Regions from separate parts of the Streptomyces sp. P13-3-3 genome, predicted to be linked through region 2. Evidence: riboswitches for the same ligand, from Rfam matches in the RefSeq annotation. Region 2 holds a riboswitch; each other region holds the start of a gene.

What was found. Region 2 has a riboswitch for cyclic di-AMP ahead of ACQZOG_RS03355 (transglycosylase family protein). Riboswitches for the same ligand answer to the same signal wherever they lie in the genome.
Region 1: another riboswitch for cyclic di-AMP. It lies ahead of ACQZOG_RS18180 (NlpC/P60 family protein); the one in region 2 lies ahead of ACQZOG_RS03355 (transglycosylase family protein).
Region 3: another riboswitch for cyclic di-AMP. It lies ahead of ACQZOG_RS22785 (M23 family metallopeptidase); the one in region 2 lies ahead of ACQZOG_RS03355 (transglycosylase family protein).
Region 4: another riboswitch for cyclic di-AMP. It lies ahead of ACQZOG_RS17210 (transglycosylase SLT domain-containing protein); the one in region 2 lies ahead of ACQZOG_RS03355 (transglycosylase family protein).

What each region holds. Positions count from the first base shown of each region.
Region 1 is NZ_CP192228.1:3,948,785-3,952,993, reverse strand. It holds gene pcrA (DNA helicase PcrA) at 1-1,494, opposite strand, end outside; cyclic di-AMP (ydaO/yuaA leader) riboswitch at 1,747-1,883, shown strand; gene ACQZOG_RS18180 (NlpC/P60 family protein) at 1,908-3,074, shown strand; gene ACQZOG_RS18175 (hypothetical protein) at 3,179-3,532, opposite strand; gene ACQZOG_RS18170 (C40 family peptidase) at 3,896-4,209, shown strand, end outside.
Region 2 is NZ_CP192228.1:706,817-711,025, reverse strand. It holds gene ACQZOG_RS03365 (FtsB family cell division protein) at 1-329, opposite strand, end outside; gene eno (phosphopyruvate hydratase) at 429-1,709, opposite strand; gene ACQZOG_RS03355 (transglycosylase family protein) at 1,975-2,685, opposite strand; cyclic di-AMP (ydaO/yuaA leader) riboswitch at 2,690-2,858, opposite strand; gene ACQZOG_RS03350 (transglycosylase family protein) at 3,078-4,022, opposite strand.
Region 3 is NZ_CP192228.1:4,989,671-4,993,879, reverse strand. It holds gene ACQZOG_RS22795 (HPr family phosphocarrier protein) at 158-439, shown strand; gene ACQZOG_RS22790 (GntR family transcriptional regulator) at 575-1,279, opposite strand; gene ACQZOG_RS22785 (M23 family metallopeptidase) at 1,480-2,253, opposite strand; cyclic di-AMP (ydaO/yuaA leader) riboswitch at 2,266-2,431, opposite strand; gene ACQZOG_RS22780 (M16 family metallopeptidase) at 2,635-4,023, opposite strand; gene ACQZOG_RS22775 (M16 family metallopeptidase) at 4,020-4,209, opposite strand, start outside.
Region 4 is NZ_CP192228.1:3,751,272-3,755,480, reverse strand. It holds gene ACQZOG_RS17215 (polyprenyl synthetase family protein) at 122-1,132, opposite strand; cyclic di-AMP (ydaO/yuaA leader) riboswitch at 1,701-1,828, shown strand; gene ACQZOG_RS17210 (transglycosylase SLT domain-containing protein) at 1,832-2,308, shown strand; gene ACQZOG_RS17205 (HAD family hydrolase) at 2,272-3,144, opposite strand; gene fahA (fumarylacetoacetase) at 3,409-4,209, shown strand, end outside.

The DNA of each region.
Region 1 (4,209 bases), 3.2 Mb from region 2:
GATGCCGCGCTTGGGGACGTTGAGGATGCGGCGCAGCGGCACCGAGTCCTCCGGGTTGGCCAGCACCCGCAGGTAGGCCAGGACGTCCCGGACCTCCTTGCGCTCGTAGAAGCGCACGCCGCCGACGACCTTGTAGGGCAGGCCGACGCGGATGAAGATCTCCTCGAAGACACGGGACTGGGCGTTGGTGCGGTAGAAGACGGCGACGTCGCCGGCCTTGGCCTCGCCCGCGTCCGTGAGGCGGTCTATCTCGTCGGCGACGAACTGCGCCTCGTCGTGCTCGGTGTCCGCGACGTACCCCGTGATGCGGGCGCCCTCGCCCGCGTTGGTCCACAGGTTCTTCGGGCGGCGGGACTCGTTGCGCTCGATGACGGCGTTGGCGGCGGACAGGATCGTCTGCGTGGAGCGGTAGTTCTGCTCCAGCAGGATGGTCGTCGCGTCCGGGTAGTCCTCCTCGAACTGGAGGATGTTGCGGATGGTCGCGCCGCGGAAGGCGTAGATGGACTGGTCGGCGTCGCCCACCACGCACAGCTCGGCGGGCGGCACCTCGGCCTCCGGCGGGACGTCGACGGGGTGCTCGGAGGCGCCCCCGACCAGCTCGCGCACCAGGGCGTACTGGGCGTGGTTGGTGTCCTGGTACTCGTCGACCAGGACGTGCCGGAAGCGGCGGCGGTAGTGCTCGGCGACGTCGGGGAAGGCGCGGAGCAGGTTGACCGTCGTCATGATCAGGTCGTCGAAGTCCAGCGCGTTCGCCTCGCGCAGGCGGGACTGGTAGAGCGCGTAGGCCTGGGCGAGGGTCTTCTCGAAGCCGTCGGTGGCCTGGGCGGCGAAGTCCTCCTCGTCGATCAGCTCGTTCTTCAGGTTGCTGATCTTGGTGCTGAAGGACTTCGGCGGGAAGCGCTTGGGGTCGAGGTCCAGGTCACGGCAGACCAGGGCCATCAGACGCTTGGAGTCGGCGGCGTCGTAGATCGAGAAGGACGACGTGAAGCCGAGCTTCTTGGACTCGCGGCGCAGGATGCGGACGCACGCGCTGTGGAAGGTCATCACCCACATCGCGTTCGCCCGGGGGCCGACGAGCTGCTCGACGCGCTCCTTCATCTCGCCCGCGGCCTTGTTGGTGAAGGTGATCGCGAGGATCTGGCCCGGGTGGACGCCCCGCTCGGCGAGCAGGTGGGCGATGCGGTGGGTGAGCACACGGGTCTTGCCGGACCCGGCTCCGGCGACGATGAGCAGCGGGGAGCCGGAGTGCACGACCGCGGCGCGCTGGTTGTCGTTCAGCCCCTCGAGCAGCGCGGCGGAGTCGATCACCGGGCGCGGGGCGCCGTCCCGGTAGTAGGAGTCCCGCTCCGGGGGCACGTCGAACTTCCCGCCGAACAGGTCGTCCGGCAGGGGCTCCGGGGCGTGCTCGTCCTCGGGCGGCGGCGGGGGCTCGTCCGCCGGGCCGCGCTGGGCCTGGAGGTCCGCCAGGAAGCTGTCGTCAAAGAGGCTGCTCATCGCTCTCCGAGTCTAGGGCGCTCCACCGACAACCCGGGCCCGCCCCGGAAACATCCCCCGGCCCCTCCCCGGGGCGCCGCGGCGGGCACCCTCCACGGCCAGCGCCTCACCGTGCGTGACATCCACAAGAAGGTCACGAAAATGTATCGGGCATATCACCCATCAACCTTCACAAGGGCCACACCAGTTGGCTACCGTGCCGTCCGGGCCGCTCGTCCCCTGCCGGCGAACCTCGCCGGGCCGCGCGGCCCCCGCCGAGTCCGTCACTGTCCGCCAGGGCAGCCGGAGCCGGGGACCCACCGAGACTTGGGGTGAATCGGCCCACTCTTCGGAGAGGCCGTAGGGCAACCCTTCCACCCGCCCGAACCCGACAGCTAACCCGGTAGGCGGAGCACCGGAAGGAGTCGCCTCCCTTGGCGTCGCACCGCAAGTCGCGCACCCCCGGCACGCGCGTGGCAGGCATACGCACCCCGGCCCTCGCCACGGCCGCGCTCACCTCTGTGGCCCTGCTCTCCCAGACGGCCAACGCCTCCCCCGGAGGGGACCGGCCGAGCCTGGAGGAGGTGGAGAAGAAGGTCGGCGACCTCTACCGCCAGGCCGAGTCGGCGACCGAGAAGTACAACGCGGCCAAGGAGAAGACCACCAAGCAGCGCAAGCGCGTCGACACCCTCCTCGACGACGTGGCGAAGCGCACACAGAAGCTGAACGACGCGCGCTCGGAGCTGGGCTCCTACGCCGCCGCCCAGTACCGCACCGGCGCGGGCATGCCGGACACCGCGACGTTCCTGCTCGCGGAGACCCCGCAGGACATCTTCGACCAGCGTCAGGTGCTGGACCGGATGACCGGCCGCCAGAAGGCGGCGGTGGACGACTACGTCACCCAGCAGACCGAGACGATGAAGAAGCGGCAGGAGGCCACCGAGAGCCTCCGCACGCTCACCGAGACGCAGGGCGACCTGAAGACGGCCAAGGCCACCGTCCAGAAGAAGCTCGCCGACGCGCGCGAACTGCTGTCGAAGCTGACCGCGGAGGAGAAGGCGCGGCTCGCCGCGATCGAGAAGCGCAAGCAGGAGGAGGCCGCCCGCAAGGCCGCGGAGCTGGCCCGGCAGCAGGCGGAGCAGGAGCAGGCTCGCGAGGAGGCCGCGCAGCAGGGCGGCGGCACCTCGGAGGGCTCCGGGTCCACCGGCTCGGCCGAGACCCCGCCGGCCGACTCGTCGTACGGCACCAAGGCGGAGAAGGCCCTCGCCTTCGCCCGCGCGCAGATCGGCAAGCCGTACGTCTGGGGCGCGACCGGACCCGGCTCCTACGACTGCTCGGGGCTGACCCAGGCCGCCTGGAAGGCCGCCGGCGTCTCCCTCCCGCGCACCACGTACGACCAGGTGAACGCGGGCACCACCGTCCCGGTGTCCCAGGCGCAACCCGGTGACCTGGTCTTCTTCTACGACGACGTCACCCACGTGGGCATCTACATCGGCAACGGCATGATGATCCACGCCCCGAAGCCGGGCACGTACGTCCGCGAGGAGTCGATCTACTACGACGGCGACTCCGCGATCCACAGCATCGTCCGCCCGGCCTGACGGGCCTCTCGACGCGCGGAAACGAAACCGCCGACCGGGCCGGTGACGGCTCGGTCGGCGGTTTCCGTGTCCACGGCGGCGCCCGGTGTTCCGGGACGAGGGGCTCAGGTCCAGAGGACCGCGATGAAGATGTTGGCCACGGTCAGCAGGCCGACCAGGCCGAAGACGCCCTTGTCCACCTTCTCCTCGTCCCGCTTCACGTAGACCAGGCCGAGGATCACGATCAGCAGCGCCAGCTTCACGCCGATCTTGACGTGGTCGACGGAGTAATCCTGGGCCTCGTTGAGACCCACGAGGGCGACGCCGGTGACCAGCATCGTCAGCGCGCCGTGCAGCATCGCGGGGACGAAGCGGGCGGTGCCCGCGCCCATCGCCTTCATCTGGGTGAGGAAGCCGCCGAGCAGCGACGCGATGCCGATGATGTGCAGACCGACGAAGATGTGGAGGAGTACGTCCATGAGGCCGGAGCCTAGCCAGGGGTATCCCCTAGCATTCCGCCGCCCTCGTCTTTCCCGCCTTCACCACATCGGTCATCACCCTGAGTGAGAACGAAGCGCCCTGCACGGCTCAACGGTCACTTACGGTCATCCGATGCTCCGGGGACGACAGTTCCGCACAACCCGTATCCCGCGCCGCGCGGCCGGGCCTAGCGTCCTGCCCCAGGTGACCGGCTCCGCATCGCCGCTCGGTCAGGAGCGGCGGCCGGACACCACCGCCGAGGAAAGGCTCCGGCGGCGGACGGCTCCCCTGTCACCCCGCCGCCGGACCGCCGGACCGTCGTCCGGCCCCGGCGGGCGTCGACGGGAAGGACGGCTTCGAGGGTGGCAGCGCACCGCAGGTCACGGCAGCGCCCGGTGGGCGGCACCACGGCCCGTGCGGCCGTCACCCTCGTCCTGGCGGGAGCGGCCACGACGGCCGGTTCGGGCGGAGCGGCCCACGCGGCTCCTCGGCCGGCTCCGGCGGGCGCCGAGGTGGACCGCCTGTACCGCGAGGCCGAGGTCGCCACCGAGAAGTACAACGGTGCCGAGGAGAAGGCGGATTCGGCGCGGGAGCGGCTGCGCGACCTCCAGGACGAGACGGCCCGCGCCCAGGCGCGGCTGAACAAGGCCCGCGAGGCCCTGGGGACGGTCGCGGC
Region 2 (4,209 bases):
AGGCGCCTGCGGATCTCCTGCTCGGCGTACGCGTCGTCCTGCCAGCGGGCCTTCAGGTCGCGCAGCCGTTCGACCCGCCGGCGGGTCTCGTCCTGCTCCTTCTGGAGGTCGGCGATCTCCGCGCGCTGGGAGACGTACTGCCGCATCGGGTAGGCGAGGGCCACGACCAGGGAGCAGAGGACCAGGGCGAGCAGGGCCGCGCGGCCGGTCAGCCGCGAGCGGCGGGCCTGCCGCTTGGTCTGCGAGCGGTAGACCCGGGCCGCGGTCTGCTCACCGATCAGCCGGATCCTGGTCGCGGTGGAGAAACGGTCCCGGTCCTTCACCGCCATGTTCCCGCCTCTCGTTCGTCCCCTGCACGCGTACGTCCCCGCACACGGTACGGGACCGGGTACGGGGACGTACGTACGACGCTTCCTGCGGGAGTGAGGTCAGCCCTTGAAGCGGGGGAACGCGCTGCGGCCGGCGTACACCGCGGCGTCGTCGAGGATCTCCTCGATGCGCAGCAGCTGGTTGTACTTGGCGACGCGCTCGGAGCGGGCCGGGGCGCCGGTCTTGATCTGGCCGCAGTTGGTGGCGACGGCCAGGTCGGCGATGGTGACGTCCTCGGTCTCGCCGGAGCGGTGGGACATCATGCACTTGAAGCCGTTGCGCTGGGCCAGCTCGACGGCGTCCAGGGTCTCGGTGAGCGAGCCGATCTGGTTGACCTTCACCAGCAGGGCGTTGGCGGCGCCCTCCTCGATGCCGCGGGCCAGGCGCTCGGGGTTGGTGACGAACAGGTCGTCGCCGACGAGCTGGACCTTGTCGCCGAGCTTGTCGGTGATGGTCTTCCAGCCGTCCCAGTCGTCCTCGAACAGCGGGTCCTCGATGGACACGAGCGGGTACGCGTCGACGAGCTCCGCGTAGTACTCGGTCATCTCGGCGGCCGTGCGCTCCTTGCCCTCGAAGGTGTAGACGCCGTCCTTGTAGAACTCGGAGGCGGCCACGTCGAGGGCCAGGGCGATCTGCTCGCCGGGGGTGTAACCGGCTTCCTTGATCGCCTCGAGGATGAGGTCGAGGGCCTCGCGGTTGGAGCCGAGGTTGGGGGCGAAGCCGCCCTCGTCGCCGAGGCCGGTGGCCAGGCCCTTGCCCTTCAGCACCTTCTTGAGGGTGTGGTAGACCTCGGCGCCCCAGCGCAGCGCCTCGGAGAAGGACTCCGCGCCGATCGGGGCGATCATGAACTCCTGGATGTCCACGTTGGAGTCGGCGTGCGAGCCGCCGTTCAGGATGTTCATCATCGGCACCGGCAGCAGGTGCGCGTTCGGGCCGCCCAGGTAGCGGAACAGCGGCAGGTCGCTGGCCTCGGAGGCGGCGTGCGCGACGGCGAGCGAGACGCCGAGGATGGCGTTGGCGCCGAGCGAGCCCTTGTTGTCGGTGGCGTCCAGGTCGAACATCGCCTGGTCGATCAGGCGCTGCTCGGTGGCGTCGTAGCCGACGAGCTCCGGGCCGATCTGCTCGATGACGGCCAGCACGGCCTTCTCGACGCCCTTGCCCAGGTAACGGCCGGCGTCGCCGTCACGAAGTTCGACGGCCTCGAAGGCGCCGGTGGAGGCGCCGGACGGGACGGCGGCACGACCCGTGCTGCCGTCGTCGAGGCCGACCTCGACCTCGACCGTGGGGTTGCCTCGGGAGTCCAGGATTTCCCGGGCTACGACGACGTCGATGGACGGCACGAGCATCTCCTTCTTGGGATGTGACGCGGGTGAGCGGGGCCGCGGGGGCCCTGCGGGTCCGAGCCTAACCGGCTCCGGGCGATCGGCCATCTCGCCGCCCGCCTCATGGACGGAACCGAGCGTACTTTGTTTCTCAACGGAACAAAGCAGGTTCGGCAAACCGTGACCGGAATGCGTCCGGACATGACCCCGCCCCGGTGCGTACGGGGGAAGAAACGCACCGGGGCGGAGCCCGTGGGGACGGGAGGGACCTGGCGGTCTGCCCTTACTTCAGGTGCAGCTGCTGGCCCGGGTAGATGAGGTCGGCGTCGTCGACGATGTCGTCGTTCAGGTCGAACAGCTTCGCCCAGCCGCCCTTGACGTCGTGCTCCTCGGCGATCGAGCTGAGGGTGTCGCCCTTGACGACCTTGTACTCGCCGTCGCCCTTCTCGACCTTCTTGCCGGTCGGGGTGGTGACGGTCTTCTTCTCGGCCTTCTTCTCCGCCTTCGGCGCGGCCGGGGCGGCCGGACGCTCGGCGGAACGGGAGGCCTTCTGCCCGCTCTCACGCGACTCGGTGGAGCCGGACTCCTGGGAGGAGCCCTCGGCGGAGCCGCCGTCGTAGGAGGCGTTGGACAGGCCCGTGCCGCAGACCGGCCAGGCGCCCTTGCCCTGGCCCGCGAGGACCTTCTCGGCGATCTCGATCTGCTGGGCCTTGGTGGCCTGGTCGGCGGTGGCCGCGTACTGGGTGCCGCCGTAGCCGGCCCAGGTGGAGGCGGAGAACTGCAGGCCGCCGTAGTAGCCGTTGCCGGTGTTGATGGACCAGTTGCCGCCGGACTCGCACTGGGCGACGGCGTCCCACTCGGACGCGGTGGCCGCGGAGGCGGTGCCGGACGCCATCAGCGGGCCGGCGACGGCGGCGCCGGTGACACCGGCGATGGCGATGGCGCGAGTGGCCTTGGACGGACGACGGTGCTTGCCCTTGCCGGAAAACAGCATGGATGGATCCCCTCACCGACGCCTACGAGGTGAGCTGTCGGGTTCGGGCCGGTTGAGTTGCCCGGCCACGTCCCTCCCGGGACGCGGCTTCACCCCGAGCCGTACCGGACGTCAACCGTCCGGTCGCGGCACTTACCTGGGTCCCCCGCTCCTGCCTACGGCGCATGACGCGACGACTGTTCCCGTGCTGCCACTGGCAGGATTCGGCGTGGCGGCAGCCGGGGCCCGCGATGGCGAGCGGTCACGACCGTAAGCACGCGATCGGTGGAATATCAAAGATGATCAGGGCCTCTGAGACCTATCTCTCACAGTCCTTATTATGGACATTCAACCCTTATCGCTTCGTCAACTGCCGCCGCCCGCAGGTGCCTTCGGCCGCCCGTTTCCGACCGCTATTCGGCGGTTTCGCTGTCCACCAGGAGCCGCTGGCCGGGCAGGATGAGGTTCGGGTCGTCGCCGATGACCTGCTGGTTCTCGACGTAGAGCGCCGTCCATCCGCCGGTCAGGGCAAGGGAGTCGGCGATGGAGGCCAGGCTGTCGCCGTCCTGGACCGTGTAGCGGTCGTCGGCGATCCCCGCGGGCGTGTCCGTGGAGGGCGAGGCGTGCCGGCCGGACGACGGGGTCCCGGCGTCGGCGGTCACGTCCTCCTGCGCACTGGGGCCGCGATGGCGGCCCGAACCGCCGTCCTCCGACTCGGTGGCGGCCGAAGAGCCGGTACTCCGGCCCGACTTGTCCGACTCGTCGCTTTCGCGGGTGGTGGAGGCGGACGGGGACGCACTCGCGTCCGCGTCGCTCTTCGCCTCGCCGGACGCATCGGGTGAACCCGACGTGGCCGACGGAGAGGGAGAAGCGGACGAATCACCGGATTCCGGCGAACCGGACGGGGTGCTCGTCCCGCCGGTCCGGGTGTCGTCCTGCTCCGCGCCGGACGGCACGCCCGGGTCGACGTCCGGGGACCCGGTGTCCTGGTTCAGGCCCGTGAGCAGGCCGCAGGCGCGCCACTTGCCGACGCCCTGGTCGGCGAGGATTCTCTCGGCCACGGTGATCTGCTGGTTGCGGCTGGCCGCGTCGGCGCTCGGCGCGAACTCCAGACCGCCGTAGTTCTCCCAGTCGTCCTGGGTCAACTGCAGGCCGCCGTAGTAGCCGTTGCCGGTGTTCTGGCTCCAGGAGCCGCCGCTCTCGCACTCCGCGACCCGGTCCCAGGTCTCACCGTCCGCCGCGCTGGCGGCGCCCGCCCCGAGGAGCGGGATCGCGATCGCGGATCCGGTCACCCCGGCGGCGACGAGCAGAGCCGGAGCCTGGCGGGGGCGACGGTGTCGGCCGTTCCCGGAGAGCATGCGGAAGCCTTTCACTCGGCAACAAGGACCGGTACGGGCGAGCAAAACCGTGCGGCGCGCCGTACTTGATGGGTGAACGTATAGGCAGTCGATCACTTGTCACAAGTTCATGCCGTGCAGATCACATGAAGATCACAGAGTTGAGCATGCCTCAGGTTTCCGCACACCGGCCCCCGGGCACGGGCAG
Region 3 (4,209 bases), 4.3 Mb from region 2:
GCGTCCGGCGGCGGCGCGAGGCAGTCTGTGGTGGACGACCGCCGGGCCGAGGCCGCGGCCCGGCGGCCCGCGGGGGCGTCCCGGACGCCGCTCCGGGCACGCGCCACGATATGGAAGACTGGTCTAGACAACCCTGAACAGCGAAGGGCAGCAACACATGGCTGAGCGCCGCGTCAACGTCGGCTGGGCCGAGGGTCTCCACGCCCGCCCCGCCTCCATCTTCGTACGGGCCGCCACGGCCGCAGGCGTCCCGGTGACGATCGCCAAGGCCGGGGGCACCCCCGTCAACGCGGCCTCGATGCTGGCCGTCCTGGGCCTCGGCGCCCAGGGTGGTGAGGAGATCGTCCTCGCCTCCGACGCCGAGGGCGCGGACGCCGCCCTCGACCGTCTGGCGAAGCTGGTCTCCGAGGGCCTCGAGGAACTCCCCGAGACCGTCTGAACCGGAATTCGCACGCGACGGCCGTGCGACACGGAAAGGCCCGCCCGGTGATCCGGGCGGGCCTTTCTTTTTCCCATTTCCGGGCAGCAGAAATAGCCCCCGCCATGTGCGCCCTCTTTGTATACGGGATCCGTGTTAATGGCGGAGGCTCGGCATGTTTACGGGATGTTGCGAGTTCCTCACACGGTCCGTGCGGACGGCTCGCTCGGCGCCGGAGCCGAACCGCAGCCGGTGTCCGGAGTTCGCCTGCTCGGTGTGCAGCGCCGTGAGCGACCGCGCCCGTTCGCCGTCGCCGCGCGCCACGGCGTCCACGATCGCGCCGTGCTCCGCCCAGTACGCGACCGGGTCGGGCGGCCCGTCGACCGCGTACATCCAGGCGATCTTGTGCCTGAGCTGGGTCAGCATCGACGTCAGCGCCGGGCTGCCGGAGGCCTGGGCGAGCGTCTCGTGGAACCAGCCGCCCAGCGAGCGCAGGTCGTCGCTGCTGCCCTGACGTGCGCGTTCCTGTCCCAGCCTGACCAGGCCGCGGAGCACCTTGAGATGGGCGTCGGTGCGTCGCTGGGCCGCCCGGGAGGCGCCCAGGGGCTCCAGGAGCTGGCGCATCTCCAGCAGGTCGGCGGCCTCCTGCTCGGTGGGCTCGGCCACGCACGCGCCCGCGTGCCGACGGGTCACCACGAACCCCTCGGCCTCCAGGGTGCGCAGCGCCTCGCGGACGGGGACGCGGGAGACGCCGTAGCGGCGGGCGAGCAGTTCCTCGGTGAGCCGGCCCCCGCGCTCGTAGACACCGGCGACGATGTCGTCCCGGATCGCCGTGCACACCGAGTGCGCGGGAATACGCATGACCGACCTCCGGCTTAATCCCCGTGAAACGTCGACGATTGACGTCCGTTCGTGACTCTATTGCAATCGACGACATTTTCCGACGGCGGACCGGAATCCATACATAATTTTTGGACAGGCGGCGCCCGCGCGGAAGGGTTCGAAAACGGCGAAAGCCCCGGCTCGTGGGAGCCGGGGCCCGGAAGGCGTTAGGACGCGCCTCAGATGTTCACGCCGTGCGACCGGAGGTAGGAGACCGGGTCGAGGTCGGAGCCGTACTCGGCGGACATGCGCGCCTCGAAGTGGAGGTGGGCGCCGGTGACGTTGCCGGTGGCGCCGGACACGCCGATCTGCTGGCCGGCGGTGACCTCCTGCCCCGCCGACACGGAGACGGACGACAGGTGCGCGTACTGGGTGTACGTGCCGTCGTGCATCTTGATGACGACCTGGTTGCCGTACGCGCCGCCCCAGCCGGCCTCGACGACCGTGCCGACGCCGACGGACTGGACGGGGGTGCCGCTCGCGGCGTGGAAGTCGATCCCGGTGTGGCTGCCGGACGACCAGATGGCGCCGCCGCTCTGGTACGCGGTCGACACGTACGAGCCGGGGATCGGGGAGACGAAGGTGTTGAGGCGCTTGCGCTCCGCCTCACGCGCGGCGCGCTCCTTCTCGGCGCGGGCCTTCTCGGCCTCCTCCACCGCGCGCTCCCGGGCCGCCTCCTCGGCGGCCTTGCGCGCGGCCTCCTGGGCCGCCACGCGGGCGGCCTCGTGCTGGGCGGCGGCCTGGGCGTCGACGCGGTCGGCGACCACGTCGCCGAGGGTGACGACGGGGGTGAGGCCGGTCTGTGCCGCGGCCGGTTCGGCGGCGAGCGCGGGGGCCGCGAGGGAGCCGACGACGCCGGTGCCCGCGAGGGCCGCGACGCCCGCGGCGCGGGCGGTGCCGCGCTGGACGCGGCTGGGACGACGGTGCTTCCCGGTGGCGCGGGTGAACGCCATGTACAAGCTGGTCCTTTCCTTCCCTCTCGCCTACCGGGTTAGCTGACGGGTTCGGAGCAGGAAGGTCTCCTACGGACCCCCTCGCGACACGCGCGGGCGTCCGATTCACCCCAGGGACTTCGTGTGGGTCCCCGGCTCCCCTGGCTCGCGCCGTACGGGGACTCGGCGATGACTGTCCGGTGCCGCGGATGCGGCGCACTGCCCGACGAACAGCCCGCACGAAACTAAGCGGGACATCTCGCAATCCTCAAACGGATCCCGGGTTTTGTAGCGCATCCCACAGGGCAGACGGGCAACCTCCGCCCCAATTCGGGCATAAGGGAGCCCCGGTGACGTACCCGTCCACCGGGGCTCCCGCACGCGTGCGTCCCGTCGTCGGCCCTACTCGGCCGGGACGACGGTGACTTCGCCGATCCCCAGCGCCTCCACGGGCGCCTTGATCTGCGCGGCGTCACCGACGAGCACGGTCACCAGACGGTCCACCGGGAAGGCGTTCACGACGGCCGCCGTGGCCTCCACGGTGCCCGTCGCCGCCAACTGCCGGTACAGGTCGGCCTGGTAGTGGTCCGGCAGGTGCTGCTCGACCTGATCGGCCAGGGTGCTCGCGACGGCCGCGGCGGTCTCGTACTTGAGCGGCGCCACGCCCACCAGGTTCTGCACGGCGACGTCACGCTCGTCGTCGGTGAGGCCCTCGGCGGCCAGCGTGCGCAGCACGGTCCACAGGTCGTCCAGCGCGGGGCCGGTGTTGGGGGTGTCGACCGAGCCGCTGATGGCCAGCATCGACGCGCCGGTGCCGTCGGGGGCCGAGCGCAGCACCTGGCCGAACGCCCGTACGCCGTAGGTGTATCCCTTCTCCTCGCGCAGGACGCGGTCCAGACGGGAGGTCAGGGTGCCGCCGAGGCAGTACGTGCCGAGCACCTGCGCGGGCCACACCCGGTCATGGCGGTCCGGGCCGGTACGGCCGAGCAGCAGCTGCGTCTGCACGGCGCCGGGCCGGTCCACGATGACGACGCGGCCGGTGTCGTCCGCCACCACGGGCGGGACGGGCCGCGGCTGCGCCTGGGAGCCCGTCCAGGCGCCCAGGGTGTCGGCGAGCAGCGCGTCCAGGTCGACGCCGGTGAGGTCGCCGACCACCACGGCGGTCGCCGTGGCCGGGCGGACGTGCTTCTCGTAGAAGCCGCGCACGGCCGCGGAGTCGATGCGCTCGACGGTCTCCTCGGTGCCCTGGCGCGGACGGGACATGCGCGCGCTCGCCGGGAACAGCTCCTTGGCGAGCTCCTTCGCGGCGCGGCGGGACGGGTTCGCCAGCTCGTGCGGGATCTCGTCGAGGCGGTTGCGGACCAGCCGCTCGATCTCGCTGTCGGCGAAGGCGGGCGCGCGCAGGGCGTCGGCGACCAGTCCGAGCCCCTTGGCGAGCCGCGAGGCGGGCACCTCCAGGCTGAGGCGGACGCCGGGGTGGTCGGCGTGCGCGTCGAGGGTGGCGCCGCAGCGCTCCAGCTCAGCGGCGAACTCCTCGGCGGAGTGCTTGTCGGTGCCCTCGGAGAAGGCGCGGGCCATGATCGTGGCCACGCCGTCCAGGCCCTCCGGCTCCGCGTCCAGGGGCGCGTCGAGGACCACCTCGACGGCGACGACCTGCTGGCCGGGGCGGTGGCAGCGCAGCACCGTCAGGCCGTTGTCGAGGGCGCCGCGCTCGGGGGCCGGGAAGGCCCAGGGCTTGGCCTCGCCCGCCTGCGGCCGGGGGTGGAACTCCATCGTGGCGAGCTCGGTCACTTCGCCGCCTCCTCGTTCTCGTCGGCGCCGGCTGCGGCGGCTTCCTCGGTGTCGTCGGCGGCGTCACCGGCCGCCGGGGCGACGGGCTCGTAGACGAGCACGGCGCGGTTGTCGGGCCGCAGGCGCGCCTTGGCGACCTCCTGGACCTCCTCGGCCGTCACCTCCAGGACCCGGCTCACGGCGGTC
Region 4 (4,209 bases), 3.0 Mb from region 2:
AGCGTCAGACCGCGGGCTCAACTCCGCGTACTGCTGCGGTATGACACGGGACGAGGGCGCCTGCCCCGCCCCGTAGGGGTCACCCGGGGACCGGAGGCGTACGGGGGACGGCGGGGGCGGGTCAGCCGGCCCGGTGCACCACGGCGTCGCACAGCTCGACGAGCGCCGACTTGGCGGGCCCTTCGGGCAGCGGCGCGAGGGCGGCGCGCGCCTCCTCGGCGTAGCGCACGGTGTCCCGGCGGGCCTGGCCGAGCGCGGGGTGGGCGCGCAGCAGGCGCAGCGCCTCGGCGTGCCGGGCGTCGTCGGTGAGGTCGGAGTCGAGCAGCTCGCACAGGGCGAGGTCCTCGGCGAGCCCGAGCCGGGCCGCACGCTCGCGCAGGCGCAGCACGGGGAGGGTGGCGATGCCCTCGCGCAGGTCGGTGCCGGGGGTCTTGCCGGACTCGTGGGAGTCGGAGGCGACGTCGAGGACGTCGTCGGCGAGCTGGAAGGCGACACCGAGGCGCTCGCCGTACTGGGTGAGGACGTCGACGACGGTCTCGTCGGCGCCGGACATCATCGCGCCGAACCGGCAGGAGACGGCGACGAGGGAGCCGGTCTTGCCGCCGAGCACGTCCAGGTAGTGGTCGACCGGGTCGCGGCCGTCCTGCGGGCCCGCGGTCTCCAGGATCTGGCCGGTGACCAGCCGCTCGAACGCCTCGGCCTGCACCCGCACGGCCTCCGGGCCGAGGTCGGCCAGGATGTGGGAGGCGCGGGCGAAGAGGAAGTCGCCGGTGAGCACGGCGACCGAGTTGCCCCAGCGGGCGTTCGCGCTCGCGACCCCGCGCCGCACCTCGGCCTCGTCCATCACGTCGTCGTGGTACAGCGTGGCCAGGTGGGTGAGCTCCACCACGACGGCCGACGGCACGATGCCGGGCGCGTAGGGGTCGCCGAACCGGGCGGCGAGCATGACGAGCAGCGGACGGAACCGCTTGCCGCCGGCCCGCACCAGGTGCTGGGCGGCCTCCGTGATGAACGGCACCTCGCTCTTGGTGGCTTCGAGCAGCCCTTCCTCGACAGCCGTCAATCCGGCCTGGACATCGGCTTCCAGAGCCTGGTCCCGCACGCTCAGCCCGAACGGCCCGACGACGGTCACGAGGGGTCTCCTGTCTGCTGGTGTCTGCTGGCGGTTACACGGTTTGTCGATAGGTCGCTGCCACCACTCGAGTCAGCGTATCCGGTCAGGTTTCGATCACCGCCAGGGCCCGGGGTCACAAGCAGGGCGATACGGGATCAGAAGCGGAGTGTTTTTGATCGGCTGATAACAACGGACATACCTCGGCTTCCCGGACACAGTGACCCGCGCACCATCCTGCACCACCCCTGAGTCCGATTTGCCGTCATTGGTGGGCTAATTCCCCTTGGCCACAAATGCGCTCACGGTCACCGTCCCGTGAGGTGAGTCACGCGCCGGACGGCCTCCGGGACACCCTCGCACACGTCCGTCATCCCGCTCCACACAACGGAGTTGACGCTTGGCGATCGCAAAGGATCAAGCACGCAAAACCACCCATTCCAAGATCAAACGGGGTGTGGCGTGATCGTCGCACTTGTTCCCGACATGTGCTCTCGCATACGTTCCGGGCCTGCCGGGTGGACGCCGAGTCCTGCCGCCACCCGCATCACACCCGACGACCAACTCACGCACGGCAGGAGCGGGGGACCCAGGTAAGTCGCCGTACCGGACACGCGCCGGGACGGCTCGGGGTGAAGCCATGCCCGCAGGGGCACGGCCGGGCACTCTCCCGCCCGAACCCGACAGCTCACCTCGCAGGCGTAGGAGAGGAACCCAGACATGCCCGTCATCGCTTCGTCGCGCCGCCGCCTCGTCCGCTCCCTCGCCGTCGCCGGCACCGGCGTCGCCGTGGTCGCGCTGCCGCTGTTCGGCGCCACCAGCGCCTCCGCGGCCCCCTCGGCCCAGGCCACGGCCGCCGCCTCCACGACCGCGTACCCGGACAACCTCGACGGCTGGATCCGCGAGGCGATGGACGTCATGGCGCAGAACGGCATCCCCGGCTCCTACGACTCCATCCACCGCAACATCATGCGGGAGTCGTCCGGCAACCCGGCCGCCATCAACCTGTGGGACTCCAACGCCGTGAAGGGCACCCCGTCGAAGGGCCTGCTCCAGGTCATCGACCCGACCTTCCAGGCGTACCACGTGCCCGGCACCGCCTTCGACCCGTTCGACCCGGTCGCCAACATCGCCGCGGCCTGCAACTACGCCGCCGACCGCTACGGCTCGATCGACAACGTCTTCGGCGCGTACTGAGCCGACCTCTGACGGCCGAGAGCGGCCGTCTGCCCGAACAGTCGCTCGAGGACGACGGCCACGCCGTCGTCCTCGTTCGACAGGGTGACCTCGTCGGCCACCGCCTTCAGCTCGGGGTGCGCGTTGGCCATGGCGACGCCGTGGCCCGCCCACCGGAACATGGGGACGTCGTTCGGCATGTCCCCGAAGGCGACCGTGTCCTCGGGGCGCAGCCCCAGGTGCTCGGCGGCCAGCGCGAGACCGGTCGCCTTGGTGACCCCGCACGGCTGGAGCTCCACCGTGCCCGGCCCCGACATGGTGACCGTGGCCAGCGAGCCGACCACCGACCGGGCCGCCGCCGCCAGCGCGTCGTCCGACAGCTCCGGGTGGCGCAGCAGCACCTTGCTGATCGGCCGCTCCCACAGGTCGTCCCGCCGCTCCACCCGCACCGACGGCAGCTTCGGGTGCGGCATCCGGTAGCCCGGCTCGATCAGCGTCAGCCCGTCGACCCCGTCCTGGTCGACCGCGGCGTACACCTCCCCCACCTCGGCCTCGATCTTGCCGAGCGCGGTCTCCGCCAGCTCCCGGTCCAGCCGGACCGACCACAGCATCCGCCGCGCGGCGGCGTCGTAGACCTGCGCGCCCTGTCCGCACACCGCGAGCCCCGTGCAGCCGAGGTCGTCGAGCAGCGACCGCACTCTGGGGGCCGGCCGGCCGGTCACCACGAGGTGCCGGACACCGGCCCGCTCCGCCCGGGCGAGGGCGGCGAGGGAGCGGTCGGAGAGGGTGTCGTCACCGCGCAGCAGCGTCCCGTCCAGGTCGGTGGCGATGAGAGAACAATCGGTGGGTGCGGCCATGATCAGAGAATACGGACAAGAGGACCGTCCGATTCACCGCGCCCGTATGCCCGCGCATTGGGTGCGTTTTGCCTTCTTGTGCCGCCGATACGCGACCGGTTGAGACCTGTTTTCCCTTTTGACCGGAACACGGTGCGCTCCACGGGCCCCCGGCTCCGGGAGTCGTCCCTGATAACAGGGGCCCATCGGGACGCGACCCCGTAACGTGTGGCACGGCCACGGACACGTGGCCCACCCGCGCACACGAAAGCGAGGCAGCACCCGATGCCCCCCTTCGATGTCCCCGAGGGCGACCCCTTCGGCCCGCACAACCTGCCGTACGGCGTCTTCTCGCTCCCCGGCTCGGCGGAGCGCACCGTGGGCGTCCGGCTGGGCGACCACGTCCTCGACGCCGGCGCGGCGGCGCACGCCCTGGGCTCCCCCTACGCCTCCCTGCTCGCCCGCCCCACCCTCAACCCGCTGCTGGCGGCGGGCCGCACGGCCTGGTCGGACGTGCGCCGCGCGCTCACCGCGTGGGTGACGGTCCCGGCGCACCGGGAGACCGTCGAGCCGTTCCTCCACCCGCTGTCCGAGGTGACCCTCCATCTGCCGTTCGAGGTCGCGGACTACGTCGACTTCTACGCCTCGGAGAACCACGCGCGGAACGTCGGGCAGATCTTCCGCCCCGACGCCGAGGACTCCCTCACCCCCAACTGGAAGCACCTGCCGATCGGTTACCACGGCCGCTCCGGCACCGTCGTGGTGTCCGGCACCGACGTCGTGCGCCCCTCCGGACAGCGCAAGGCGCCCGCCGACCCCGCCCCGGTCTTCGGCCCGTCCGTGCGGCTGGACATCGAGGCCGAGGTCGGCTTCGTCGTCGGCGTCCCCTCCGAGCAGGGCAGGACCGTCCCGCTGAGCGCCTACCGCGACCACGTCTTCGGCCTGTGCCTGCTCAACGACTGGTCCGCCCGCGACATCCAGGCCTGGGAGTACGTGCCCCTCGGCCCGTTCCTCGGCAAGTCCTTCGCCACCTCGGTGTCGGCGTGGATCACCCCGCTGGACGCCCTGGACGAGGCCCGCGTCGCC